2 regions of the Colwellia sp. 5_MG-2023 genome follow, and region 2 is predicted to be linked to the other one. Evidence: predicted binding sites of a transcription regulator. Region 2 holds the regulator's gene; the other holds the start of a gene.

Region 1 (15,411 bases), on a different contig from region 2:
TAATAAACCAGCATTGGCGGCTTATAACCTTGAAGATTGCCGATTAGTATGGCTAATTTTTGAAAAAACTCAATTATTAGAATTTGCCCAATTGCGTGCGCAATTAACCGGATTAGCAATTGACAGAATAGGTGGCTCTGTTGCCGCTTTTACTAACCTTTACTTACCTAAACTTCACCGTAGTGGTTATGTCGCGCCTAATATGGGAGACGGTGTTTCTGGCTTAATATCTCCCGGTGGCTATGTTATGGATTCAATACCTGGTCTGTATAGCAATGTGTTAGTGCTCGATTTTAAATCACTATATCCGAGTATTATTCGAAGTTTTAAGATAGATCCTATGGGATTAGTTGAAGGCTTATTAGTTGTCGAAAAAGAAGAGGCTAATACCACGTTACCCGTTCAAAATAAAAAAGTGGTAGAGGGGTTTGATGGCGCGTATTTTTCGCGCGATAAACATTTTTTACCCGATATAATCACTTCACTTTGGTTAGAGCGAGATAAGGCGAAATTGCAGAAAAATGCGGCATTGTCACAAGCAATTAAAATTATCATGAACAGTTTTTATGGTGTTTTAGGCTCAACAGGGTGTCGTTTTTTTGATCCTAGGCTTTCTGGCTCTATTACTAAACGTAGTCATGAAATTTTAAAAAAGACAACTCACTGGATTGAAGAACATGGTTTTCGTGTTATTTACGGTGATACCGATTCAATCTTTGTGCATGTTGGTGATGATAGAGCTGCTGCTGAATGTAAAAGTTTAGGTCGAGATTTACAAGGCTTTATTAATGCAAAGTGGCAACATTATATAAAAGCAGTTTTTGACTTACCTTGTGATTTAGAAATTGAATTTGAAACACACTTCACCAAATTTTTAATGCCAACAATTCGTGGACAGGAAGCAATTAAAGGACAAAAGGTTGGTACGAAAAAAAGGTATGTTGGGTTAAGTGATGGAAAATTAATTTTTAAAGGACTAGAAACGGTTAGAAGTGACTGGACTCAAGCGAGTAAAGTGTTCCAGCAAGAATTGTTCAGACGAGTATTTGATGATTTACCTATAGATGAGTACATTTGTACTCTATTGAGCGAGATAAGGGCTGGAAAGCATGATAATAATCTAGTTTATATGAAAAAAATAAGAAGAGATCTTAACGATTATGTTAATACGCCACCTCATATTAAGGCATGTTTAATTGCTAATAAAGCTTCAATAGACTCAGGTCAATCACCTAAGTATAGAAAAAGAAGTATTATTGAATATGTGATGACCTTAAATGGTGTAATGCCAATAGAGTTATCGAAAGGGAATTTAGATTATGAGCATTATATCGATAAACAGATTAAGCCAATAGCCGATGATGTTTTACCTTTTCTCGGGAAATCTTTTGATGAGATTGTTAGTAAGCAAATTAATTTATTTTAATCGATTGTTGTTCGTTATTTCATACTGATTTGATATTTTAGCCGCTATTTTTATTTTACCACTTGTGTACTCTGTCTTTTTATACTGCAATTATTTTAAGCTCTTTATTACTAAGCAAGTTACTTAGGTGCATGCTGGTTGCTTGTCCATTTTAAAACTGGCATGATTTAATGAACATTTATTAAGCTGAGCTTAAGTATATAAAAGGGAATTTTATGTTGTCAGATAAAACAAAATTGTTTCTTAGAATCATCTTAAATTTAAAACCGTCTTTTCATTTTCTTATGTCGTATATTGTCATTTGGTTTGTTTGGCATAATGAGTTTATTAGTTCACTGGTGATGACTAATGGGGGGCTGTACGTAAGGCTACAATCTGCCCTTGACTCTGTTAGTGCCAATCAATATATAGTTGTTTTATTTTTAACGATAATGCTGACACTTATTATTTATGGGTTTGATTATTTAACACAAATTTTAGCGGATGATGACAATAGTGAAGAATTTACGTTATTACAAAATAGTAATAGCGCCAAGCATGACAACGACGTGAACATTAAAAAACTAATGGTAACACTTGAAAGTGCTCAACTAAAACTTTCAGAATCGCTAGAAAGAGAAAAACAGTATAAACAAGAGAAAATCGCGACTACGAGTAAAGTTATTCAGCTACAAAGCCAATTAGAAGAGCTAATGGCAGATAATATTATTTTAAATGAAGAAAATAATAAATTAAAGGCAAGTAATAAAGTGGATGCTGTTCTGTATCAATCCTAACAAAATAGCAGTAACCTAAAACTTATCTCAATAATTTTATTATTAACGATTAACCTAATGAGTTGTTCTAGATATCTATTTCAGTTCTCTCTTATTAGTTATCAGTTTTAAAACTTAACAGATAACAGGTGAATTTTCTTTCATTTCCCTGTATAAATACAAATAAGTTTAGATGGCTAGATAGCTATTTGAAGTAATTAAACCTAAAGGTCAGATTTAAATGAAACAAGATACTAAAATTGTTACTGCAGGTCGCAAAGCAAAATGGACAAATGGTGTAGTTAATCCAAGCGTTACACGGGCTTCAACTGTTGTGTTTGAAACTGTGGCTGAAATGAATGATGCTTTAAAGAATCGTAATAATCAAACCATGGTATATGGTAGAAGAGGCACAACAACAGCGTTTGCTTTTAGTGATGCAATGACTGAATTAGAAGGTGGTGCAGGTTGTGCACTTTATCCATCAGGTACGGCAGCGATAACCAATGCAATAATCTCTTTTGTAGAAAGTGGCGATCATATTTTAATGGTTGATAGTACTTATGAGCCAACACGTGACTATTGCGATAAAATTTTAGCTAAAATGGGTGTAGAAACAACTTATTATGACCCACTTATTGGTGCTGGTATTGAAGCATTAATAAAGCCCAATACACGTATTGTTTTCTTAGAGTCTCCGGGTTCAATTACGATGGAAGTACAAGATGTACCAACCATTGCCAAAATAGCACATCAACATGATTGTATTGTAATGCTTGATAATACTTGGGGCGCAGGTATTAATTTTAAGCCCTTTGATTACGGTGTTGATATTAGTATACAAGCAGCCACTAAATATATTGTTGGACACTCTGACGTTATGTTAGGCACCGCGACAGCAACAGAAAAATATTGGCCACAATTACGCGATAATAGTTATTTAATGGGGCAATGCACCTCACCAGATGATTTATATCTTGCGTTACGTGGTATTAGAACGATTGGTGTACGTTTAAAGCAACATGAAAAGAGTGCGTTAACAGTAGCTAGCTGGTTAAAAGAGCGACCAGAGGTTGATACTATTTTACATCCTGCTTTTGAGTCTTGTCCAGGACATGAGTTTTTTAAACGTGACTTCACCGGCTCTAATGGTTTATTTTCTTTTACCTTAAACTGTGGCAATAGAGAAGCACTTACGGCATTTCTTGATGGCTTATCGCATTTTAAAATGGGTTATTCATGGGGAGGGTTCGAATCACTTATTTTAGGTATTACGAGTATTGATTCAATTCGAAGTGCAACTAAGTGGACGGCAGAGTTTCCGTTAATTCGTTTGCATATTGGTCTAGAAGATGTCGATGATTTAATTGCTGATTTAGAGCAGGGTTTTGCTCGTTTTAATGCCAAACTTTAGCCATAAGCACATTATTGTAAAGTCGCATTGATTGATGCTCGTTATAGGTTTATAACGAGCATCAATGATTTAACTTAATAAATCTGTTAGTTAATCTTTGAGTTATCCTTACCTAACAACATGAATATTTTTTTCGCTATATCGGTGTTGTCTTGTAGACCTTTAAATAACTCACTGTGTTGTCCAAAAGAAAATACAGGTACATCGATGGCCGTATGACCACCAGTAGTCCAACCACTATTACTACGCATATCCATCACCTTCTTTACACTTTTTATTAATGCTAATTCACTTGCAGGTGTAGTTTTACTTTGATACATATTCGCAGTTTTTTCTATTGTAGCGTTATTTTTACTATCATTAAGTAAACTCAGCTCTTCTTCAGATAATTCAAAATTAAATAATTCTGTTGTGATTTTTGCGTTTATTTCATTGGTTGTTAATTGCTTAGCGATATAATTAACAGAGTGCTTCATTGTGCGTAAAGTTTCAGCATTCCATTCATATTTACCATTGGCAGCAATAGTAAAACCACCTGTACTATGATCGGCAGTTACTACCACAAGTGTATCAGGGTGATGTTCAACAAAGTGCTCTAAATATTCAATTGTTTTTGCTAAATCATCCATTTCAGCCATAGCATCGCTTATATCATTACCATGAGCAGCCCAATCAACTTGACTGCCTTCAATGAGCATGAAAAAGCCATTATCAGCTAAATCATCAGTTTCTTGTAAGTCAATTAAATGGTGAATACCTGCTTTAGTCATAGTTGATAAGCGATGTTTATTGGTATCATCCAATGCCCAAGGTAAACCAACATCAGCAAAAAGACCTAAAACAGGTTTATCTTTAGGAAAACTATTTAAATCTTGATAATTATCGACATAATGAAAACCCGATTGCTTAAACTCATCGACTAAGTTTCTATCTTCGCGGATGAAGTACTTCCAACCGCCACCAAGATAAAGGTCTGCTTTTATGCCATTGTCGATATAGCTATCGGCAATTTCATTGTAATTTCTACGGCTTTCATTATGTGCCAGATATGAAGCTGGTGTGGCATGATTAATTTGAGACGTTACGACTACACCTGTCTTTTTACCTTGTAATTTTGCCCATTCTAATACGGTTTGTATTTCTTTCTTATTTACATCAACACCAATAGCACCATTGTAACTTTTCACGCCTGTAGATAATGCCGTTGCACTTGCTGCGGAGTCAGTGACTACACCAGAAACCGGAGCAGGGTAGGTACTTGATAAACCTTTAAGGTGGCGATCAAATACTGTTTCTTCTACAACTGTTGTTTTTGGGTTGTCACTAAAATAGCGGTAAGCAGTTGTGTAAGCTGGTCCCATACCATCACCAATCACCATAATAATATTTTTGGGTAAATTAGCTGGCATGACCGTTGTTAGTGTGTTCGTTGTCTCTTGCGCTGCTATATTGTCATTAACGTGAGCCGTGTTCGCACAAGAAACACAAAGTAATGACAGTGAAATAGCGGATAAAAATAGTTTCATCTTTTTTCCTGTTTATAAAAAATTATTTAGTTAAGTCAAGGTCAACCCAGACAAGTCTATGATCTGATGAAGCTTGTCTATCTTTGATTAATCGAAAAGCTTCGTCATTTTTCTGTGGCCAAAATACGCCAGAATCTCTAATTGTAAAGCCAACTACAGAAGGAAGAACGTAATCTGCTCGCATTCCCCAGTATGCTGTATGATATTTAGCATTTATATTATCACTTTTATGTAACTGGCCACCTAAGCTTGTTGGCATAGGATCTTGTAATTTACTGTCGGTAATTAGCGCTTCAATACTCGAATTAATTGCGTCACCTTCAACACTAGAGGCATTTTGATCGCCTACTATAACAAAAGGTTGATTAGGGGATAATCCACCTTTGTTGCCATTATCATCATAGATGTAGCTAGCTTGTGTGTTATTAATGTAATCAAACCAAAAACGAATTTCATCATGATTACGTTTACCGTTACGATTCTCTGGGCCATCGAACACAGGTGGTGTCGGGTGGCTAGCTAGAACATGCACTGTCTGGCCATTAATATTTACTGGAATATCCCAATGTGATTTTGATGATAACCTTAAGTTACTCCAAACATCTTCACTAAACCAAGGCTCTTTAGTACTTGGATCAATTGGCTTCAAAGCGCCTGGCATATCACGCCATTTGAAGAGCTGGAAAGTTCTAATTGCTTTTTCATCAATAGGGTATTTTGATAATAATACCATGCCATAATGACCTTCAAAATAGCCATAACCATGTAAATTATTCGTGGTTGGTTGATTATCTTTATTGTCATTATTGGTGTTTTTGTTTACTTTTACACCGGTATTAACAGTACCTTGATAAAAGTAAGGGTAATGAATCTCGTTTTGTTTATTCTGTCCATTACCTAAATAGTTCTTCATAAAATAAAGAATGTTTTCATGATTTTTATCTACATGATCAAATTCATTTAGTAAAATGATATCAGGATTAACACGTTGGATTATTTCAGCAATATTTTTAATTTGTGGATTATTACCTCTTAACGCTTGCGTAAGTTCATCACCTGTTACGTTAGGTGTTCTATTCGGTGACGGTTTTGCATAGTTGAATGCTTCCATACTGACATTGAAGGTTGCGATACGTAGTTTAGTTGTTGCTTCTGTATTTAGTTGTGTGTTATTTGCAGCCATAGCTTTACTCGCAATAGTTGTATTTAATAGAAAAGCACTAAATAGTATTAACCCATTTAACTTAAAAAAGTTTTTTATCATTTTAATTTACAGCCTCGTAAAATTATATCTGTCAGAAAATTTGTAACATGTTCAATATCATCGCTCTCATAATCAGCACGATTCATAATGGTTAATATTTGATTGTCAAAATCAGCATAGTGTTGAGTTGACGACCAAATAAGCAATATTAAGTTGACTGGGTCTACTGCATGCATTTCACCGTTATCAATCCAGTGCTGAAATATTTTTGCTTTCTCTCTCACCCATTGACGAAGGTAGGTGCGGGCAAAATCTTTTAGGTGTTGAGCACCTTGAATAATTTCCATCGCATAAATCTTAGACGCTTTTGGGTTATTGAAAGACATAGCAACTTTAGCCCGAATAAATTTTTCTATCGCAAGCTTTGGACCATCTTCGAGTAAAATATCACCGATGCCTTCATCCCACATGTTAAGGGTTTTTTCTAAAACAGCATGATATATATTTTCTTTATTTTTAAAGTAATATAAAACATTAGCTTTAGGTAACCCCGCGTTATCTGCGATAGATTGCACAGTGGCTCCTTTATATCCTTGTAATATAAATTCGTCTTGAGCGGCAATCAGTATTTTATCGGTACTGATTGTTCGTATTTTTTGTGATTTAGAGTTTTTATTCATTTTTATTTGATTTTTAACTAATATTGACTATTTTTCATAAGAGATTACATAACTTTTACTGGTGATTATTAACCATTTTTCCATTAAATCATAGCAAGGTTACACTGAAGTTAAAGGGGATTTTTATGGTTACATCTACCATAATCAATACCAATAATATGTACTTTTTTAGTGGTTATATTTCTGACTATTTTTAGTTTCTTGTCCTGTTGGTCTATTTATTTATTTCTAAATAATCTGCTAATCCTATAGATCTTGTCTATAAAAAGCAAAAAGCTGACCTTTTGGTTCGTTTTTTATCATAACGCTTTTTTTTTAAGTGAAATTGAGTTAATTTATACAGGTATGTAATAAAAATGTAATGAAACTTTGGTTAAATTGACTACATTGCTTTAGGTCAGATAAAAACGGTAAACAAACTTTAGATGAGTATTGTCTGAAGAAAATAATAATTTATACATAAAACACATAGGAATATTAACATGAAAACCCACTCTATCTCTCGAATAGCGGGCGCCCTTGTTGTTGCGCTTGGTTTGTCAACCTCTGTTATTTCAACAGATGTTGCTGCAAACACAACTTCTTCGGGTATTAAAGGTCAAATTGTCGGTCCTAACGGCAATGCTGCTGCTGGTACAAAAATTACGATTGTACATGTACCATCAGGAACGACGAAAACAGCCGTTGTAAATGAATCAGGTCAATTCTCTGCTAAGGGTCTACGTGTTGGCGGACCTTATAACATTATTATTGATTCAAATAGCTTTAAAGATACTGAGTTATCGAATGTATTTTTAACCTTAGGTGAAACTTACCCTGTTAGTGTTTCATTAGAAGCGCAACAATCTATAGAAACTATCGAGATAACGGGACGTGTAGTTAATAGTAATTATGGTAGCACTAGTCCTGCTTCTAATTTTAATTTACAAGATATTGAACTAGCACCAAGCGTTGATCGTGATCTGAAAGACGTTATTCGTGTTGATCCTCGTGTATATATTAATGAATCTAGCTCAAATGCAATTGTTTGTGCCGGTGGTAATCCACGCTTTAACAGTCTAACTGTTGATGGCGCACGTATGAATGATAACTTTGGTTTGAATGGCAATGGTTATCCAACAGTTCGTATTCCATTTTCATATGATGCAATTGATCAAGTTTCTGTTGAGCTAGCACCTTTTGATGTTCAATATGGTGGCTTTACCTCTTGTAACATTAATGCTGTAACTAAATCTGGTGGTAATGAGCTACATGGTAGTGTTTTTGTTGATTACACAAGCGACTCGTTAAAAGGTGATAGTTTAGAAGGCGATTCTATTGATACAGGTAGTTATAACGAAAAACGTTATGGTTTTAATGTTGGCTTCCCATTAATAGAAGATGAATTATTCTTCTTTGCTGCTTATGAAAAGTTAGATGGCTCTCAAATCATGCAATATACTGCATTTGATAATGGCGCTATTTCACAAAGTGATATTGATAACATTATTCAAATATCAAAAGATAATTATAATTATGATCCAGGTACAATGGTACCTAGTATTCCAGTTGATGATGAAAAAATCTTAGTTAAGTTAGATTGGAACATTAATGAGCAACATCGTTTAAACTTTGTTTATAACTACAATGATGGTTATGAAATTGGTCAATCTGACGAAGGTTCTACACGACTATCATTATCTAACCATTTTTATGAACGTGGTGCAGAATTTACGTCTTATGTTTCATCTTTATATTCAGATTGGACAGATAACTTTTCTACTGAGTTTCGTTTAGGTTATTCTAAATTAGATAATCGTCAAACGTCTTTAGATGAATCAAGTGGTTTTGGTGAGTTTAGAATTGAAGATGTTGGTTCTGGAGGCGTTGATGTTTATTTAGGGCCAGATGATTCTCGTCAATCAAATGAATTGAACTACGATACGCTATCATTAAAAATTGCCGGTACTTATTATCTAGATGAACATGAGTTATATTTTGGCTTTGAAAGAGAAGAGCTTGATGTTTTCAATTTATTTGTTCAACATTCTCAAACTGAAACGCGTTTTAATAATGTTACCGACTTTGAAAATGGTTTAGCTGATGATGTTTACTATGGTAATGCGGCTTCACTTAATCCTGCTGATGCTGCTGGTGAATTTAGCTATGCATTAAATACGGTATACTTTCAAGATAAGTTTGAGTTAGAGTCATATGATGTCACCATCACTGCTGGTCTTCGTTATGATTGGTATACAAGTGATGATAAACCAAATTACAACCCTAACTTCGAATCACGTTATGGTTTTTCAAACGCTCAAAACTTAGATGGTATTGATTTACTTCAACCACGTTTAGGTTTGAATTGGGTTGTTAATGATCAATTAGAAGTTCGTGCCGGTGCTGGTCTTTACTCTGGTGGTAATCCAAACGTTTGGATTTCTAATAGTTATTCAAATGATGGTGTTCGTAATATTCAAGATAGCTCTGTAAGAGATGCATATATTTTGGGTCCTGATGCTATTGCTTTTGATGGTACTGGACAAGCAGGGTATGATATTCCTGTTCAATCAATTAACAATGTGAGCACAGGAACTGCAGATTCAAGCACAAACTCAACTGATCCTGGTTTTGAAATTCCTTCAGAATGGAAATATTCATTAGGTCTTACTTATGTTACTGAATCAGAATATGTAATCACAGCAGATTACTTATACACAGACAAAGAAAACTCTGCGATTGTAAATGATTTAGCAGCAGTAGTAACTGATGTCGCTCCTGATGGCAGACGCATCTATGAAAGTTCTCGTGGTTTTGATAATGACTTCTTCTTAACAAATGTTAGTGGTCAAGATGGCGAAACAACTGTTGTATCTTTCGGTGTTAGTAAAGAGTATGAAAATGGGTTATCAATGACAGCTTCTTATGCGTTTACAGAAGCTAAAGATGTTCACCCAATGACTAGTTCAGTTGCCTTTTCTAACTACCATGGCATTGCAGTTTCTGATCCACAGTCTCCAGGCGTTGCAACTTCAAATTACGAAGTTCCACATAGATTTACATTAAATGTACATTACTCTCATGAATTCTTTGATGGCTTAGACACAAACTTTAGTTTGTTCGGTCAAGCGATGCAAACTCATGGTTATGATTATAACTTCTCTAATAACTCAAGTGGATTTGGTTATAACGACTCTAATCGCCAGTTATTATATGTTCCAACAGAAAGTGATAGTAAAGTTATTTATGGTGCTGATTTTGATTTAGATGCATTTAACAACTTTATTGCTTCTGAAGGTCTAACTCGCGGTGAAATCATGGAGCGTAATAGCCTTGACGGTGGTTGGTGGACTAAGTTTGATGTTCGTGTAGAGCAAGAAATTCCTGGTTTCACTGAAGATCATAAAGCAAGTGCTTACTTTGTAATAGAAAACGTTGGTAACTTCTTAAATGATGATTGGGGTGTACTTAAAGAAGGTAACTTCTTACAAGGTGCTGTAGAAGCTTCAATTACTGATGACGGTCAATATTCATATAATAAGTTTACTTCTCCTAGTTACAAAAGTAGACAAACTGATGCATCATTATGGGAAATTCGTATCGGTGTTAGTTACGATTTCTAATCATTAGTTTATAAAAAAGTCATTTTAAAAACCGTGCTTTATCGCACGGTTTTTTTATGTCTAAATTTTAGTTATTTTAATTATATTTTTAGAAAAATATTTACTACTAAATTTAATAATTGATGTTAGTATATCTAAATACTTGACCGTATGGTCAAGTAATATTCTTAAGCTAGAAAAAGTGAGTAAATTAATGAGTAACAATATTGATGCTAGTGTTTGGCAAAACCTTGTCGACAATGCAAAGCAAGCTTACCAGCAAGCTTATGCACCTTATAGTGAGTTTAGAGTAGGTGCTGCCGCGTTAACGACAGATACTAAAATAGTGCAAGGCTGTAATGTTGAAAATGCATCTTACGGGTTAACTGTTTGCGCTGAACGTAATTGTATTGCTCAAGGTGTTATTCATAATCCAAGTAATAAAACTGTTGAGTTCACGGCATTGGTTGTTTATACCGAGCAAGAAATATTGACGCCGCCGTGTGGTGCATGCCGACAAGTAATTGCTGAATTCTTCCCTCAAGATGCGCTAATTATGGCAGCTAACCATTTGAATCAACAGCAGCACTGGACGGTAGCAGAGTTATTGCCAGATGCATTTACTCCCTACAACCTTATCAATAAAACTTAGTAAACATATAACAACGAATTAAAATAATAATTAAAAAAGACAGAAAGGATTAAACAATGTTATTACCCCAAGAAATTATCGCTAAAAAGCGAGATGGTGAAGTACTTAAACAAGATGAAATTAAATTTTTTGTTGATGGCTTAGTATCTAATAATTTTAATGATGCGCAAGTTGGCGCAATGGCAATGGCAATTTTTCAAAAAGGCTTAGTACCACAAGAAACTGTAGAATTAACAAAAGCCATGATGCATTCAGGGGAGGTATTATCTTGGCAGCATTTAGACGGACCTGTTATTGATAAACATTCGACTGGCGGGGTTGGTGACAAAGTTAGCTTTATGCTTGCAGCTATTGTTGCTGCTTGTGGTGGTTATGTTCCAATGATATCAGGGCGAGGGCTTGGCCATACTGGAGGCACTGCAGATAAGCTTGAAAGTATAGCGGGTTTTAATGTTCAGCCTAATTTATCTGATTTTAAACGCATTGTTGCTGATCTCGGTGTCGCTATCATTGCTCAAACTCCTGATTTAGCACCAGCAGACAGACGTTTATATGCTATTAGAGATGTTACTGCAACAGTGGCGTCTATTCCTCTTATCACAGCGTCTATTTTATCTAAAAAACTTGCTGCGGGCCTTGATGTGTTAGTCATGGATATAAAAATGGGCAATGGCGCTCAAATGGAAGATTTAAGTCAAGCAAAAGCGTTGGCAGATAGTATTACCAGTGTTTCTAACGGTGCAGGGGTGAACACTCAAGCTATTATTACTGATATGAATCAAGTGCTTGGTAATACTGCGGGTAATGCGTTAGAAATGTATGAAACCGTAAAATATTTAACGGGTAAGCTTCGTGAGCCAAGGCTTCATCAAGTGGTTGTAACTTTAGCTAAAGCGATGTTAATCAATAGTAAACTTGCTAAGAGTGATGATGAAGCACAAGTAAAAATAGACAATGCATTAGATTCAGGTAAAGCGGCTGAAATTTTTGCTAAAATGATCAGTGCTTTAGGTGGACCAACAGATCTACTTGAGCAGCCTTGGCGTTCAATGAATAAAGCAGAGCATATCATTGAAATATTATCGCCTTGCAATGGATATATTAAAGCAATGCAAACGCGTGACATTGGTTTTTCTGTTGTTGGTTTAGGTGGTGGGCGTATTAGTAATGATCAAAAAATTGACCATAGTGTTGGTTTTGATCGTATTTTACCTATTGGCACACGTGTAAACCGAGGTGATGTTATTGCAAGGGTGCATGCAAGCTCTCTCGATAGCGCTGAACTTGCTAGTAAACAATATACAGATGCAGTAAGTTTTTCAGATACGCCAGTAGATGAAGCACAAATTATTTATTAATGTTTAAATCACCATTTACTTTTATTTCTACTCTGCCGTTTGAGTAGAAATAAATTGTATAAAGAACAGTGAGTGTAAGCAATCAGGGTAAAATTTTTATCTTTTACCGATGTTTTTTATGAAGGATAATTTAGTTGTTTACCGGACGTTGTTTTAACGTAAAATAGAAAGAAATCATAAAGTAACTTATATTGTAGAGACCACTATGACAGATGAAACTATTTTTTCTAAAATTATTAGACAAGAAATCCCAACCCCATTACTTTACCAAGATGAATTAGTAAGCGCTTTTAGAGATATTGCCCCGCGCGTAAGTACTCATATTTTAATTGTACCTAATAAGCATATCCCGACCACTAATGATGTTACTGACGCTGATGAGTTAACCATGGGACGTATGTTCACTGTTGCTAGAAAGTTAGCTAAACAAGAAGGGGTTGATGAAAGTGGTTATCGCTTGATTGTAAATTGTAATAAAGATGGTGGACAAGAAGTCTATCATATTCATATGCATTTACTTGGAGGTCAACGTTTAGGTGAAATGTTAGCGCTTTGATTCTCTTTTAAGTGGGAAAAACGATAAGTAGTTATATTGGTAAGATTAAAGACAGTGCACTTAATTGTTGGCTACCGCATAATTAAGGTATATGTAGATATTATACTTTCTAGGATTTTATGTGAATTGGAAAGCATTGCTCGAAAATCGAAATCGCCTATTCTGGCTTGTACATTCTGCAGGTTGGTTTGGCTTTGCTTTAGTGCATTATTTGGGGTCCTTGCTTCATGATTTGCGCGATATATTTGTCGTTATTATTTTTTTAAATGCTTATGCTGGCTGGTTGCTTTCTGTTCCTCTTCGCTATATATATCGTAGAGTTTGGAATCTTCCGCCATTTAAAATAGCGCTGGTGGTGATTTTTTCTTCTTACATCACCGGTGTTTTATGGCAAGTCGTTAAAAACCTAAATTATTGGGAAATATATAAACATGGTTATAAGCCGGATTTTATATTGATGTATACCCAATCAAGTGTTTGGTCATTTTATATTATTCTCAGTTGGAGTGTTTTGTACTTTGGTACTAAGTATTATCAAATGTTACAAGTTGAAAAGCAAAATGTATTAAAAGCAAATTCAGTTGCCCATCAAGCTCAATTAAAAATGTTGCGATATCAGCTTAATCCGCACTTTTTATTTAATACACTTAATGCTATTTCAACCCTCATACTGTTAAAGGATAATGCTACGGCTAATGGCATGGTTACTAGATTAAGTGAATTTTTACGTTATTCTCTTGATAAAGATCCGATGAAAAAAGTTAGCCTAAACAGTGAAATTCAAGCACTAGAGCTATATTTGGATATAGAGAAAGTCCGTTTTGAAGAACGGTTGCAAGTTCATATTTCTATCAATGAAAATTGCGAAAAGGCATTAGTACCTAGCATGATTTTACAACCGATTGCTGAGAACGCAATTAAGCATGCAGTAGCCACGCAAGAACGAGGCGGTAGTATTACAATTACGGTAAATAAATTTGCAAACGATTTAATGATAGAGCTAGCGGATGATGGGCCTGGTGCAGAGATAGTTGATGGTAATTTATATAGAGAAAATGGGGTCGGGTTAGTGAATACTCGTGAACGTTTAAATGCTCTATATGGTAACAATTATTCGCTTGTTGTTGCTAATAATATTCCTTCTGGTGTTAAAGTAAGTATTCGTATGCCGTTTGAATTATTATAATGTGTTCAATAAAACCATTTACAACACATTATCAGGGTTGAGTTATGATTTTTCGCACAATTATTGTAGATGATGAGCCACTTGCTCGAAAGGGACTAAGTATACGTCTACAGAGCTTTAACGATATCCATATCATTAAACAATGCAGTAATGGTAGAAAAGCTATTGAAACAATAAAAGAATGTCAGGTCGACTTAATGTTTCTTGATATTCAAATGCCTGGATTAACTGGCTTTCAGGTTATTGATGAAATTGAAAAGCAAGGGTTGAAAATGCCAATGGTGGTGTTTGCCACAGCGTTTGATCAGTATGCGATTAAAGCTTTTGAAGTATTGGCGCTCGATTATATTTTAAAGCCAACCAATGAAGATCGTCTTGCTCAGACACTCGACAAAATTAGACAACACTTCAGATCAAGTACCGATGCAGAGCATAAGTCTAAATTGATTCGATTAGTCAGTGATGTTACCGGTAATGATTACCAACAGATTTTAACCGAGCTTACTAATAATCAGCCTGTTAGCTTGTCTAATTATTCCGATATATTAGCGATTAAAGATGTTGGTGAAGTGACCAGAGTCCCAGTCAAAGATATTATTTGGATCGATGCTGCAGGAGATTATATGTGTGTTCATACCACTAATACTATGCAGCAACAGTCGCAAGATATCCCACAAGAAAACACACATATCTTAAGAAAAACAATGAAACAACTTGAAGAGCACCTTGATCCTAAAGTGTTTATTAGAAACCATCGTTCTACCATTGTTAATAAAGATTATGTGGAAAAATTTTGTAGCCAAGCAAGTGGTGAGTATTTGTTGGTATTGAAAAATGGCAAAGAATTAAAGGTAAGTCGCAGCTATAAAGAAAAAGTTAAACAAGCTATAAATAGCTAATTTTATTGTCTAGTTTAATTTTTAATTTAAAATTAGCGTCTATACTTTAGTTTATGTAAGTATCAATAATATAATTAAAAGAGTCTACATAATGAATGTTAGTTACATTAGTCATATATCAGGGAAAGTCCAAGGGGTCTACTTTCGGGTATCAAGTCAACAAAAGGCAATTGA
Region 2 (15,411 bases):
ATTGATGATACAACAGGTAAAAAATGACTATTAAGCAGCGCATCTAGTAATAAACTAGATTTAGGCAGTGGTAAACCAACCTCGCCTAGATCTAATTCAGATTTTGTACAAGCAATCATATCGCCATCTGCTAACGATAACCCTACTGCCGATAAGTTCATGCTACTTGCTGTGGCAACAATTGATTTATTTACCGTACCCGCTAAAGCACCGCTAATTAATCCAATTTGCTCTTTCGGAGTAACACGTAAGCCATGTTTTTTAACTGTGGTAAAACCTGCTTGCGCTAACATGTCATCAACGACACAACCACCACCGTGAACTAATACCACTTTAGCCTCAGTTTTAAGGTTAACAATCACCGCTAACAATGCATCTAACGCACCGGATTTCTCCAGAATAGCTCCGCCAATTTTTATAACTAAAGGGTTGTGGTTGCTCATTTATCTTTTCTCTTATCTTTTTACTTATTGGATGCTAGGTTCAATACTAAAACATTCAAAATCAACAATTTCAATATGTTGGCTAGGTTATTATTAACAAGTGATTATGACCTAGCAATTACGAGCTAGCAAACTATATTCGCTTGGCAATCCAAGCTGAATATTAAAGCATTGAACAGCCTGTGAAGAAGCACCTTTAAGTAGGTTATCAATAGCACAACTCACCACAACTACGTGCTTTTCTTGATCAACTTGCCAATGAATATCTGCAAAAGGAGTGTGCGCTACATTATCTATTTGAGGCCAAGCATCAACGATTCTAACCAATGGCTTGTCGTTATAAGCTTGTTTAAATGCTATATCAACTTGTTCTGCGGTAACATCCGCTTTTAGCTGCATAGTCACAGTAGCTAGCAAGCCTCTTTTATAAGGCGCTAAATGTGGATTAAAAATAACATCAGCATGTGCTTCTTGAGAGATTTCTGGCTGATGTCTATGCTGTAAAATATTATAAGGTTTTAAACTGACTTCATTAAAGTTGGTCGCTAATGACGCATTTCTTCCTGCCCCACTCACACCACTGATACCATTGACGACAATTAATGAATTTTCTACATGAAAATTATTACTCGTGATAGGTTTTAAAGAAAGTAAGCTTGCTGTTGGATAACAGCCAGGTACAGCAACTAAGTCTGTATTAACAATATCTTCATGTTGCCATTCAGCTAAACCATATTTTGCTTGTGCTAACGCATCAATATTTGCATGTTCAAAGCCGTAGAACTTTGGATAATCATCAGCATTTTTCAATCTAAAGCCACCAGAAAGGTCAAACACTTTTACACCTGCATCAACAAATGCTTGGGCCCAATCGGCACTAAACTCATGTGGAGTGGCAAAGAAAACCGCATCTAAATCTGTAGCAGCATTTACGATATTATCGTCAAACCATTGCTGAGAAAAAGATTCCAGGGGTACATCACATATCCCCTGCCAGCGACCATGTAATTCGCTGAAAAGTTTTCCACAGGAAGAAGAGTTTTCTGATACAACAAGATGTTGTATTGAAACTTTATCGTGTTGGCCTAATAAACCAACTAATTCAGCACCGGCATAACCACTAGCGCCAATTACAGCAACCTTTTGAACTTCTGACACAATCTAAACCTTTTTATTCAGAAAACTATTAACGATACGGATTTAATAAAATAACCATTCTCTTATAACTAAAGTATCCAAGAGATATTAAAAAAATTCTCTATCGTCGTCGTATTTCTTGAACAATTAGCATTTTAAGTGGCCTTATTACAGCAGGTTATTTACACTATAAAAAGCAATTTAACAGCTCATGGGTAGTTATGCAACTATTAAGCATAACTATTTGGGCTTTTATTCAAATTATTCTTTTATAGTGCGGATCTTTTTATATGTCACAATTACCTAACTTCACCCAATCTTTGACTCAATTGATTGCTTGCTCTTCAATTAGTTCAACTCAACCAAGTTGGGACCAAGGAAATATAGAGGTAATTCAATTACTTGCGACATGGTTCGAACAGTTAGGTTTTGATATAAATATTCAAAAAGTTCCTAACACAACAAATAAATATAATTTACTGGCTAAACTTGGCAGCGGTGAAGGTGGCTTATTATTAGCAGGTCACAGTGATACAGTTCCGTTTGATGAAAGTCGTTGGCAGAGCGATCCTATGAATGTTATAGACAAAGATGAAAAGTTCTATGGTTTAGGCACCTGTGACATGAAAGGTTTCTTTGCTTTTATTTTACAAGTTTGTAAAAGCATTGATGTTAAAAAATTAAAAAAACCACTATACGTGTTAGCAACTGCAGATGAAGAAACTACCATGGCCGGTGCGCGCTTTTTTGGACAAACCCAAGACATAAAACCTGATGTTGCCATTATAGGTGAACCGACTAATTTAGTGCCTGTAATTATGCACAAAGGTCATATGTCACATCGTATTAGTGTTCAAGGCCAGTCAGGTCATTCAAGTAAACCAGCACTTGGGGTTAACGCCATTGAGATCATGTATGAAGTGATCGGTGCATTAATTGATTTAAAAGAAAAGTTTAACCTTAACTTTAAAAATGAAGCATTTGATGTACCAGCCCCAACGTTAAACATGGGAGCAATTAGAGGAGGTGATAATTCAAACCGTATTTGTGGGCACTGTGATTTAGATATTGATTTACGCTCTTTACCGGGTATGAGTGATAATGAATTACTGCAATGGTTAAGCGACGCGTTAAAACCGTTAGCTGAAAAATACCCTGCGCGTATCACTTTTGATGAATTACATCCTAGCTCACCAAGCTTTGAACAGAATAAATCACCAACTGATGACAATTGTATTGTATCTATTGCTGAGGAAATCAGTGGTCACACGTGCTGTGCGGTAAATTACGCTACTGAAGCGCCTTATATACAACAACTTGGCTGTCAAACCATTGTCTTAGGCCCAGGCTCGATAAATCAAGCACATCAACCTAATGAGTTTTTAGCCCATAGTGAAATAGACAAAACAGATAAATTATTAATGTCAATGATCCAGCATTACTGCCTGCGTTAGACTTTTATTTAACGATAATTTCCGTTCACAAATAACAACCGGTATACCACTATTGATGATTAAGCGTTAACAATAAGCTTAATCATCACCTTGTATTCATTAGCTTACTTATTTTTCACAGCACTTAATCACGGCTTAACACTCGAGATATTAAGGTATAAATAAGCTCACGCCTAAATAGCTCTGTTCTTACTATCCCTATTTCATTTTACCAGCCTGCTAGCTAGTGAAATAGTTATACCAATCTCACTAACTAGGTGATCATTTCTACTTGCTAAAATCACCAACCACACCGTTATTTATTTAGTAATTAGAACAACTCGTTATTAAAATAAATGCTTTGTATTTGGCTATTTTTTCTATGTATAAAATTGTTCTCTTAATTAATAAAACTTGCAAACACAAACGAGAATGATTATTATTTGATTAATTCAATTTTACTATTACCCATATGTTCAGAGGAGTAGCTATGCCTCAATGGCAAGACCTATTACACCAAGGTAACGATAACTTTCATAATAAACAATGGAAGCAAGCTGAGTACTGTTATAAAGAAGCAGCTTCCCATCTAGACTCTTTATGGTCTGCTAATCCAAAAAATGTTGAATTATTAATGGCATGGATTTGTGCTATTCATAATTTATCGAGTTTATTTGAAGTACAAGATAAAGCTGAATTATCACTGCAATATTTAAAAATTCCTCACGAGAGGATGCTATCTATTTATCAGTGTAATGAATATTGTGAAGACACTAAACTTATCGCACAAAACGCCCTTAAAATAACGTTTATGCCTATTTTAATGTTTTCTAAAAGACACCCTGTTTGCGATACCTGCACCCAATCGTTAGCGGCATTCCAATCAGAAATAGCATTAAATCAGCAAATTATTCATTAACTAGCTGATCACAATTAAATTTAACAATAACGTAAAGGACCATTGAATGACAGCACACGCTTTAGGGATATTTTGTATTAGCTTATTCATATCTGTTCCTGTTTTTGCTCATGTTGGTCATGATCATTCATCCATATTTGCCAATATTATTCATTTACTATGGTTAGCACCAATTTTTGTGACGTTAGCGATTTTATACACTAAATTTTTAACCAAAAATTACCAAATTAAGCCATCGAAGAAACAATTAAAGGAGGAATAAAAATATGTATTACCAACTACTTAATAAGCTAGACAAAAGATTTAATTTTGCCAGAGTTTCAGCCCTATGCACTATTCCTTTGAAAAATGATGCACCTATCAACGGTAAGCAAAGGTCGCATTTAAAAGTGAACCATGTGCCGCTAACAGCTGAAGTGAACAGTTATGTGCTTAGTGCTAAGTAGATGACTTTCTTTGGCTTAAAATTTTGGAAAGTAACGGGGCACAGTATGTTCCCTCGTATCCCACAAAACAGTTATGTGCTTGTCGGTGAATGGCGTATTTTTAAAAGAATAAAGCACAATCAAGCTATTCTTATTAACCATCCTAAATATGGCTTAATAATAAAAACTGTCGCAGTTATTGATAAAAACAATTTAATTTGGTGTAAAGGCGAGAATGCCACTAGTATGACAATTGAAAAGCTAGGTCCTGTCAGTCAACAACAGATAATTGGTCGAGTTATTAAGGTTTTTACTAAGCCGCATACTGATATGAACTAGTATGTCACGCTAACAAATAAATGATGTACCAAAGCAGAATTAAGACAAACTGAACGATCGACTATCTTCTTTATTCCATAGTTTTTGATTGGTTTTAACAGAAAAATATTCATTCGCATGCCAGCATCGTGGTAATAGATCGAGCTGTTGTCTTTCATGGTAATTTGAAGCTAATAATTCAAGAATTTCATTAAGGCGTTCTTTGCTCAACGTCGCTATTTTTTTAGCTATCTGTGGAAAATATAAATTATTACTTTTTTTAACCGTTATATTGTGCCCATAACCAATAAACGTTAAATGTCGTGTTGCAATACGGCATAGAGGGTTTTCGGGGGTTTCAGGATAAAGTCGATTAACAATAGCATACTCATAGCAATCTCCTAAATGACCCATTTCATCTTCTGGCATATAAACAATACCATAGCCTTGAGGGAACATACCGGTGATTTTATAAAGCGCATCAACCGCTTTTTGAGAGCAACTACCTAATTCAGCATTTTTATTTAATACCTGAAAAACTTGAGGTAATACCTTATAGTTGTAGGCTTCTTTCGTGGATAAAACAATAGAGACATAAATTTGAGGTACTTTTAGTAAGTTGCCAATCCCCTGCTCAGGCTTAAAACTGCTTTTAATTAACTTTTTGATAAATTGATGCTTAAGTTGTTCCTCAATCACAAATTGATCGCGTAGTTCTTTCGAATTTCCCGTATATTTCAAAACACCAATAGCATTAGATATATAAGAAAGTGTTTCTTTGTAGTTAATTTTTAGCAGCTTTTTTCTATCAGTAATATCTAAAATACGAAAACGATCTTTTTTACCATCTTCTCCACTAAAAATGACGCGCGCCTCAGGATGATGATGACCAATGTTTTGTAATAACGCGGCCATCAAAAGAGGTATTCTAACAAGCTCAGTAAAACGCTCCCGCTCAGCTTCATCCAACTCAACAAAAGACTTTCCGTTAAATTCAGTTAAAACTTTCACAATATAAGGATCGTTTAATTCATTATCGAGTAGTAATCTATCAAGTAATCGTAGAGATAAAATGGCTTTATAAAGCACTTTATTTTGTTCGTTACAAACAGCAACTTTACTGCCTTCTGTTGGGCTAATCAATTGAATAGTCCCCAATAGTCGTGCTGTTTTTCGGTTACTTTCTTGTAGCGTATCACCTTCTGCCAACTCAATAATTTCACAACAAATGGATTGCAAATGATTATGACGTTCTATTTTTTCTAGCTTATGTAACGTGTCACTTTCAGTGCTAGTTGTCGAATGTGATTCTACAAATTCATTGTTATCAAAGTAATGTATTGCTCGTTCAAGCAAAGAATCATTTAATATACTGCGCCCATAAATCTTCCCAACTAAGAGCTGCACTTGATTAGTATAATGTGTTTGATTATTAGGAGCTTTAGGCATTACTTTATTATTTAATTATTGAATCAATAAATGATAGTTAATAATGCTAGAAAATACATAACTAAGCAACCAGAACAAAAGCAAAGAAACAAGTTCAAAGACTAACTCTTATAACGATTATTACATACCACTTAGCTTGTTTTTTTAAGCAATATTTAACATATAACTTAAACAGTATAGCATAGTTAATTTTACTTGATTTAGAGGGTAAACCTGTCTTAGCGCACGATAAGCTATTAGTTTAGCCCTTTTATTTTTACTTGATGTTGCTTATGCGCTAATTGCTGACAAATATTCACAAGATCTGAATGTAAACCACCTGCAGTAACATCTCGCCCTGCACCTGGCCCACGGATAATTAATGGATTTTCTTGATACCAATGACTACTAATTTGAAAAATATTGTCGCACAGTGTCAAATTAGCAAAAGCATCTGTTTGTGGTAATACTTCTAAGCTTACTTTCGCTTGAATATTGCCAGACTCATCTACATTTAAGCGCGCCACATAACGAATACAGCTTGCTTTTTTGTTAGCATCAGCTAACGCATCAGCAAAATAATCATCTAACTCATTCGCCCTTGCTAAAAATTCTTCTCGACCGATACGTTGTAAATTTTCAGGGACTAGGTTGGTACAATCAATATCATCAAGTGACAGCTCAAAACCAGCCATACGAGCTAGAATTAATAACTTACGTTGTACATCACGGCCTGATAAATCTTCACGTGGGTCGGGCTCTGTTATCCCTTGCTCAAGTGCATTAATAAGTAACGTTGAAAATGCGGTAGAACCGTCATAGGTTTCAAACAACCATGAAAGTGTACCCGAGAAAATCCCCGCAATGGCCGTAATGGTATCGCCACTATTATTCAAATCAGCAATAGCATAATTAATGGGTAATCCAGCACCAACGGTAGTATTACCTAACCATAAACTGTTGTTTCTATCTGCGGTATTAACCAAGTTATTGTAGTGCGCAGTATCTGATGAAGCAGCCCACTTGTTCGCACCAATAACGTGAATACCGCGCGTGAAAAAGTCTTGATAAAGTAAACTAAAATCTTCACTTGGCGTAATATCTACCACAATTAATTCATCATAAGGATGATTACTTAACCAAGATAATAATTCGTCGTTGTTATACGGTTTAGCTGCTTGCTTGAATAATGACAGTGCTTGATTCACGTCAATGCCATCGTTATTGATCAAGGCTTTTTTCGACGATAATAATCCAACAAGGTGAGTATTTTCTAAAGCATATATTCTATTTAGCTGTGCGGGTAATAACTCAAGGAAACGTTCACCAATATTACCTAACCCTGCAATAAGCAAACCTATGTGGCGAGAGTCTTTAGTCATATCATGATGAACTTTATTCAATAACTCTGTACTACATGGCTCAGCTAGTACAGCAATAACACTATGATTATTTTTACTGTTTACTAAAAATAGAGGTTGAGCACTCTTTAAAGATCGCTTAAAGCGCGCTTTAATATCGCCGCGTTGTGCAACGTTATGTCCAACCGTTGCAATAATAGCCGTTGGGATAAAAGTGACTTCAATATCGTGACTAGCTAACCATTGACTTAACGCTTTTTGCTGAGATTGATTGATAACAATAAAGCCTTGTTTAGCATCAGCACAAATAGGCGTAAATTCAACTAACGCTTTTCTGAATAAATTAGCGCCTAAGTTCTCTGTTAAGTCTTCGACCGAATCCCCAATAAAACTTGTTGATTTCGCTAAGATAAGATCATTTAAATAAGTTACTGAGAGTTCTTGTTTTGCAATATGGCCAAAAGTGCCGATTTCTGTACCGGCAACTTGTGAATCAAAGCTACTTGCTACGTGTAAGTGACAATGATGCGATAAGTTTTCATTAACCAATGGCATTAACGTTTTGGCATGCAAGACAGGATTACCTAAACGTCCTAGCTCTTTTGCTACACCATTAGGTAAGCGATGTAATTTTCTCGCATTAGGAACAACGCGCGGATCAGCGCTATAAATACCGTCAACATCGGTCCATAAAGTGACATTATGAGCACCCACTAACGACGCGATAATAGTTGCCGAATAATCACTACCATTACGGCCTAGCGTACAAGTTTTACCGCGACTATCACGACTAATATACCCTGTAATTACGGCTAACTTGCCAAACTGTAGTCGCGTTTTAAATTGTGCACTACTCAAGGCATGATCAACCGCACAATTTTGTTCGTTGTCTATCACGAGAAAATCACGGGCATCAACCGAGTTACTTGGGCAAATTTTTTCATTTAATAACGCTGATAATAAACGTGCAGACCACAATTCACCGTAAGCTAAAATATCATTTCTGTGCTGAATGATATCATTCGACAGCCAAGTTCTTAACTGAACTATATCGGTAGATAATAGTTGGGTAAGCTGCTTGGAACTTTTTTCATTTAATAAGGCATTGATAAGTAACAGTTGTTGTTGCTCTAACTCGCTCAACGCTGCTGTCAGGTCAGCACTGTCTGTGTGCGCTAATATGGCAAACAAACTATCGGTGGTTTTACCGTTAGCAGACACAACAACGATGTCATTGAGTTGGCAATTTTGTCGGATAATATCAACAACGCGCTCTATGCACTGCGCATTAGCTAAAGAGCTACCACCAAACTTATGAACGTTAACAGCATGTTTAGCTAATTTATTTTGAGGTCTTTGTGATTCTGTCATTTATTCTTCTACAAAATTATTATTTATTAACGCGTTTGGCTTTGTGCTAAGCCATGCGCTAAATCGCCCAAAATGTCATTAATATCTTCGATACCAACGGAAATTCTTACTAAAGAGTCGGTAATGCCAGCAGCTAGTCTTGCGCTTTCGGCCATACCGGCATGAGTCATTGTTGGCGGATGACAAATTAAACTTTCAACACCACCTAATGATTGCGCTAAAGTGAACAATTTGAGATTAGCGAATAATTTTTTCACCGACTCAACACCACCTTTAACATCAAAACTTAGCATAGCGCCAAAGCCTGCTTGCTGTTTCTTAGCAATTTCGTGTCCTGGATGATCTGTAAAGCCTGGATAATAAACTGACTCTATCGCAGGATGATTTTTTAGAAATTCAGCAACTTGCTCAGCATTTTCTTGATGCTGCTTTATGCGAATTGGTAAAGTTTTTAGGCCGCGTACAGCAAGAAAACTATCAAATGCACTGCCAGTAATACCAATACAATTTGCCCACCAAGCTAACTCATCACCTAAAGCCTGTTCTTTAGCCACTAAAACACCGCCAACAACATCACTGTGCCCGTTGATATACTTAGTAGTAGAGTGAAAAACAATATCTGCACCCAATGTTAATGGTTGTTGTAAAGCAGGAGATAAAAAAGTGTTGTCGACAGCAACTAAAGCACCTACTTCGTGACTAGCCTTAGCTACTTCTTCAATATCAACTAAACGTAATAGTGGATTACTTGGGCTTTCAATTAGTACTAATTTAGGTTTTTGTGCTAATGCTTCTGCTAACGCCTGTTGGTTATTTTGATCAACAACAATTAACTTAAATTGACCACGTTTTGCTAAATGGGTAAATAGTCGAAAGCTTCCTCCGTAACAGTCATGAGGAATAACAACAAGATCATCAACAGATAGCAGCTGACAAATTAATAATACTGACGACATGCCAGTACTTGTCGCAATACCCACTTTACCTTGCTCTAATGTAGCGATAGCTCGAGCGAAGGTTGCTCGGGTTGGGTTACCAGTGCGAGAATAATCAAATTCACGTTTTTCATTAAAGCTTTTTAATGAATAAGTGCTAGATAAGTGAATAGGGGCAACAACAGCACCATGTTGTTTATCGGTATTAATACCCGCCTGCACTGCCGAAGTAGTAATGTTTTTAATTTTAGTATTCGACATTTTTATTCCTTATTTTCATTAACTAACACCATAAACTTATATACTTAATGTTTTGGATGTTTGGACGTCTATAACTCTAAACGTTTTGACTATTTAGGTCAAGAATTTTTAGACATCTAAACTTCTACTTGACTGGATTTCTGCAACCAGTAGAATTGCATGATTAAGAAGAAATAAGTATATGCTTCTATCTTTCAATTAAGCTTAATCAAGTTTTCATTAAGTGTTAATTAAATAATACCGTTAAATGCGTTTTTATAGTCATATAAAAATAATAATTAACCATTTACATTAATAGCTACAGAGGAATTTACATGGCTGAGTGGAATGACGAATATATTAATCCCTATGCCGAACATGGTAAAAAGAGTGAGCAAGTAAAAAAAATTACAGTCTCAATTCCTTTGCGTGTCTTAAAAGTATTAACTGATGAGCGAACTAGACGCCAAGTAAATAATTTACGCCATGCGACTAATAGCGAATTATTGTGCGAAGCATTCTTACATGCTTTTACTGGGCAGCCTCTACCTGATGATGAAGATCTCGCTAAAGATAATGAGGAAAAGTTACCCGCTAGTGTTCGTCGTATTTTAGAAGAAAAAGGAATTACCGACTTTAGTGCTTACGAAATAGATGATGACGAATCAATCTAAGTTCGATTGAGTAAATAACTAATCTAAAATAAAAAAAGTAGCAACCTCGATAGAGTTTGCTACTTTTTTTTGTGCTTCATTTTTTGTGCTTCATATAAGAGTAGCCAATATAGCTACAAAATTCGCAACAAGATAAGTTACCCGTGGTATGGCTTACTTAAACGATGCACCGACTCAATAAAGTGTCCTGCATGATCTGGATTCACATCAGGGTGAATACCATGGCCTAAGTTAAATACATGACCGGTACCGCCTTCACCAAAGCCTGCTAATATTTTAGATACTTCCTGTTCAATACGCGGTAATGGTGCATACAACATAGAAGGGTCCATATTGCCTTGTAAAGCAACTTTATCACCAACACGTGCTTTTGCTTTTTCTATATCAATAGTCCAATCAAGTCCTACCGCATCACAACCTGTCGCAGCGATATCTTCTAACCACATACCACCATTTTTAGTAAACAAAGTTACCGGCACTTGACGGCCATCATTATAACGCGTTAAACCGTCAACGATTTTATGCATATATTGTAATGAAAATTCTTTGTAATCACGTGGTGACAATACGCCACCCCATGTATCAAACACCATTACTGATTGTGCGCCAGCAGCAATTTGTGCATTCAAATATGAAATAACAGAGTCGGCTAACTTATCAAGTAATAAATGCAGTGTTTGTGGTTCAGAAAACATCATTTTTTTGATTTTAGTAAAAGCTTTTGAGCTACCACCTTCAATCATGTAAGTTGCCAACGTCCAAGGGCTGCCAGAAAAACCAATTAACGGCACGCTACCATTTAGTTCTTTTTTAATAGTACGAACGGCATTCATTACGTATTGTAATTCACCTTCAGGATCAGGTACGCCGATTTTTTCAACATCAGCTTTACAAGTAATAGGACGTTCAAACTTAGGTCCTTCGCCTGTTTCGAAATATAGGCCCAAACCCATGGCGTCAGGAATTGTTAATATGTCGCTGAATAAAATAGCTGCATCAAGTGGAAAGCGACGCAACGGCTGAATAGTAACTTCACAAGCTAAGTCAGCATCGCGACAAACTGACATAAAATCGCCAGCATCTTTACGTACTGCTCGGTATTCAGGTAAATAACGTCCTGCTTGTCTCATCATCCAAACAGGTGTGTAATCTACTGGCTGCTTTAAAAGCGCACGTAAATAATTATCATTTTTTAATTCAGTCACCAATAAACCCTCTAATTTATTCATTGTTTACTTACTTGAACTCCCCAAAATAGGAATAACAAGTAAATTATGCGCGTATTCTAGCACTCGTGGTATTTTGAATCTATGCGACAAATCAATTCATTTACGCTTAACATTCATCCCATGAAAAATATTTCAATTTAGTTACATTTCGCTAGACATTATTAATATGAATAACAATCAATCACTTAATCACTAAAAAGCATTAGTTATGCTTTATACGAAATTTATCGTCGAGTTTATGCTCTATTAAAGTTGTTGCAGTGATGAAAATGCTTTGCTATAAAATACCTGCGCAAACAAAGAAGCACTGATTAATAATAAAAATACTTCTGAGCATAATTAATAAGAAGCTTGATTAACAAGACCATAATGCGAGCATTTCAAGCCTTTCTCTTCGAGAAAGGCTTTTTTATTTGTGCTATAAAATGTATAGCTGAAAATTTATAGTTCAAATAATTATTCATTATTCCTTTCAATAGTATAAAATCGCCTTCATAGCACTTTCCTTTAATTTACGAAACTAGAGAAGAATAATGAATAGCCCACAACGTGATATAACTTTAAGATTTTTAGCTGAACCACAAGATGTAAATTTTGGTGGTAAAGTCCATGGTGGTGCGGTAATGAAGTGGATAGATTTAGCGGCTTATGCTTGTGCAGCAGGTTGGAGTGGTCGTTATTGTGTTACTGCTTATGCCGGTGGCATCCGTTTTATTTCACCAATTCATGTGGGTAGCTTGGTAGAAGTAGAAGCTAAAGTTATATACACAGGTAATTCATCTATGCATATTGCCTTAGAGGTAAATGCCTGTGATCCTAAATCGTTAAACCGACACTTAACGACCAATTGTATTGTTATTATGGTTGCCGTTGATCAAAATGGACAATCTGAAACTGTACCACAGTGGATTCCGAAAACAGAAGAAGATAAAAAACAGCATAGTACTGCAATAAAATTAATGGATATGCGCAAACAGATTGGCAGTGAAATGCAAATTTTCGCTCAGTAACTAGCTCAGTAATAAGCAAATTTAATGATGGCCAAATATATTGCGTTCACTATAGTTATTCTCGCTATTTTATTTAGCAAGCCAAGCTTTGCTTTAGGTAAACTTGGCCATCAACTTGTTTGCCAATTAGCATTTGAACATTTGCCAAAAACACAACAAAACAAAATAGCCGGCTTACTCAAGACTATTCCTGCTAAACATAAAAAACTTATTAATAATTTTAATCAGCAAAAAGCGAATAGCGCCATAACTTTTGCTAATGCTTGTACTTGGGCTGATACAATTAGACATTTAAAAAAGTTTAAAGCTTATAGTTCCTGGCATTATATGAATGTCCCTCGTTCACAAAATAAAGTTAATACAGATGAATGTCAGCAAAATTGCTTGCCTCAAGCAATTTTACAACACCAACAAGCCTTAGCACATACTCAAAGCCCTTATACATGGCAGCAAGCACAAACTTTATTGTTTTTAGGGCATTGGTTAGGTGATATACATCAACCTTTACATATTAGTTTCAAGGATGATTTAGGCGGTAACAAAATCGCCTTTGCTGATACTGATGCTAAATGCAATAACCTGCATAGTTATTGGGATCATTGTATTTTATATAAAGGAAAAGAAACTAGAACAAAGTGGCTGTCCTCATTAAGGAGCCAATGGAACAAAAGCCCTCAACCAAATTGGCAAAAGGAACAAGTTTGGCAATGGGCTAACGAATCTTTTCAAATAACGACAAAGTCGACTTTTAACTATTGCCACAAAGATAACCAGAGCGTATGTCGAAAGCCTCAAGGTAAAATAACCTTATCGCCTGATTACCTAAGCCAATATCAGCCAATTATGGAGCAAAGAATACTACAAGCCGCACAGCGCTTAACAAACGTATTGGCGGCTTCATTATAGTTGCTCTTTTCTTTGTTTATTGAGGCTTGTTCTTTTCTTCAATCCATTGAGACATATACTTAGTGCTTTTATGATGGTGATGGTTAAGCATACTACCAATAAAATTACGTTGTCGGTGTTGTTCTAAATTCTGTAGCAAGTTTGTTAAGCAAGCTGAAAGTGTTGAGAAATGCTGTTCTTGGTCAAATAACAATTGTGCATTCTGTTTGCCTAATTCACTCGCGCATTGCCAAGTGTCTGCTTCTTGATAAAGCTTTACTGCTGCATCAGCAATACTTTGTGCATCGTTTGCAACCGCTCCTGCCCAAGGTAACTGAGTTTCCATCCCTTCAATACCAATATTGGTGGTAACTGAAGGCGTTGAACACAACATTGCTTCTGCTAACTTACCTTTTATACCAGCACCAAAACGCAAAGGCGCTAAACAGACCTTCGCTGATTGCATGGATTTTATCGCGTCATCAACCCAACCTTTAACCAAAAAACCTGTTTTTACATCATGTAAATCGGTCGCTTTAGGAGGTGGGTAAGCGCCACATATATGAAGCTCCGCCTTAGGTAGCTGTTTGCGAATTAATGGCCATATTTGTTGTTTTAACCAAAGTACTGAGTCCCAATTCGGTGGATGACGAAAGTTTCCAATAGAAATAAAAGCTTGTCGTTGTTCGTAACTTGGGTTGTTCAGCATAAATTGCTCATCACTAAAAACAAAAGGTACGTAGTGCAATAAACTCTTATCTACCTTGAATAAATCCCCTAACAATTCAATTTCTTTCGGTGAAATCATTAAGGTAACATCGCAACGAAAAATAGCCGCAACTTCTCGCTTAGCTAAATCAGATGTTAATAAGTCAGTGTCTGTCATCTCGCTATTTTTTTTATGCGCATCGTGTCTTGCATGGCGTAAACAAAAAAGATCTTCTGTGTCTAAAACTCTTAAGGCCTGCGGACATTGTTCGATAACACGCCAGCCAAACTGCTCTTCCATCATAAAGCGGTCGAACATCACAACGTCAGGCGCAAGTGAGCCAATGAAATCATCAAAACTCGCACAGTTAAGCTTAATATCAACACACTCAACATTAAGTGCCATGAGATCAACCATATGATCGGTACGTTGCGCAGGGCTAGCAAATACGACTTGATAGCCTTGCTGCTGAAAAAAGAAGATAAGTTGCAGCATACGACTACCTGCCGCAGAAGAATTTGGCTCAGGCCAAACATAACCAATAATAAGAAGTGTGTTCATGTAAATCTAGGCGCTTTAAATAAAAAGGAGTATACACGCAGTTTAACATTGATGGCAGCTTGATATTATCTTCCTTCGAACATAAAAAAAGCCACTGATCGTTAATTAATGATCGGTGGCTTTTCATTCAATAGTAGTTATGCTGGTTACTGCTAACTTAAGCTAAGCCTGTAACCATGAAACTAACATTTATTTTCTATTTATCAGCAGGTGCTGTGCCTACTTGTGGTGCTGGCTCACTTTTTTGAATTTCTAACAATTCAATTTCAAACTCTAATACTGAGTTACCTGGAATGCGTGGTGGATTACCATTCGGGCCGTAAGCTAAATCAG

The links. Region 2 encodes MetJ, which represses methionine synthesis genes. Its sites were predicted from a motif close to TAGACGTCTAGACGTCTA; they were not measured.
Region 1: a site for MetJ is predicted at 2,364-2,381, ahead of Q4496_RS00335 (cystathionine beta-lyase). Genes of this name have one in related genera too.

What each region holds. Positions count from the first base shown of each region.
Region 1 is NZ_JAUOPW010000001.1:65,756-81,166, reverse strand. Features, by position in the region: gene Q4496_RS00345 (DNA polymerase II) at 1-1,426, shown strand, start outside; gene Q4496_RS00340 (hypothetical protein) at 1,642-2,202, shown strand; gene Q4496_RS00335 (cystathionine beta-lyase) at 2,423-3,595, shown strand; gene Q4496_RS00330 (alkaline phosphatase) at 3,682-5,121, opposite strand; gene Q4496_RS00325 (endonuclease/exonuclease/phosphatase family protein) at 5,144-6,304, opposite strand; gene Q4496_RS00320 (TetR/AcrR family transcriptional regulator) at 6,382-7,005, opposite strand; gene Q4496_RS00315 (TonB-dependent receptor) at 7,488-10,607, shown strand; gene Q4496_RS00310 (cytidine deaminase) at 10,672-11,238, shown strand; gene deoA (thymidine phosphorylase) at 11,295-12,596, shown strand; gene Q4496_RS00300 (HIT domain-containing protein) at 12,802-13,152, shown strand; gene Q4496_RS00295 (sensor histidine kinase) at 13,274-14,338, shown strand; gene Q4496_RS00290 (LytTR family DNA-binding domain-containing protein) at 14,383-15,237, shown strand; gene Q4496_RS00285 (acylphosphatase) at 15,329-15,411, shown strand, end outside.
Region 2 is NZ_JAUOPW010000011.1:96,483-111,893, forward strand. Features, by position in the region: gene argB (acetylglutamate kinase) at 1-443, opposite strand, end outside; gene argC (N-acetyl-gamma-glutamyl-phosphate reductase) at 555-1,601, opposite strand; gene argE (acetylornithine deacetylase) at 1,871-3,034, shown strand; gene Q4496_RS09780 (hypothetical protein) at 3,504-3,932, shown strand; gene Q4496_RS09785 (hypothetical protein) at 3,979-4,194, shown strand; gene sodX (nickel-type superoxide dismutase maturation protease) at 4,379-4,696, shown strand; gene Q4496_RS09795 (hypothetical protein) at 4,736-6,124, opposite strand; gene metL (bifunctional aspartate kinase/homoserine dehydrogenase II) at 6,361-8,835, opposite strand; gene metB (cystathionine gamma-synthase) at 8,862-10,031, opposite strand; gene metJ (met regulon transcriptional regulator MetJ) at 10,346-10,684, shown strand; gene hemE (uroporphyrinogen decarboxylase) at 10,822-11,889, opposite strand; gene Q4496_RS09820 (acyl-CoA thioesterase) at 12,447-12,923, shown strand; gene Q4496_RS09825 (S1/P1 nuclease) at 12,948-13,829, shown strand; gene Q4496_RS09830 (glycosyltransferase) at 13,846-15,078, opposite strand; gene Q4496_RS09835 (FKBP-type peptidyl-prolyl cis-trans isomerase) at 15,275-15,411, opposite strand, start outside.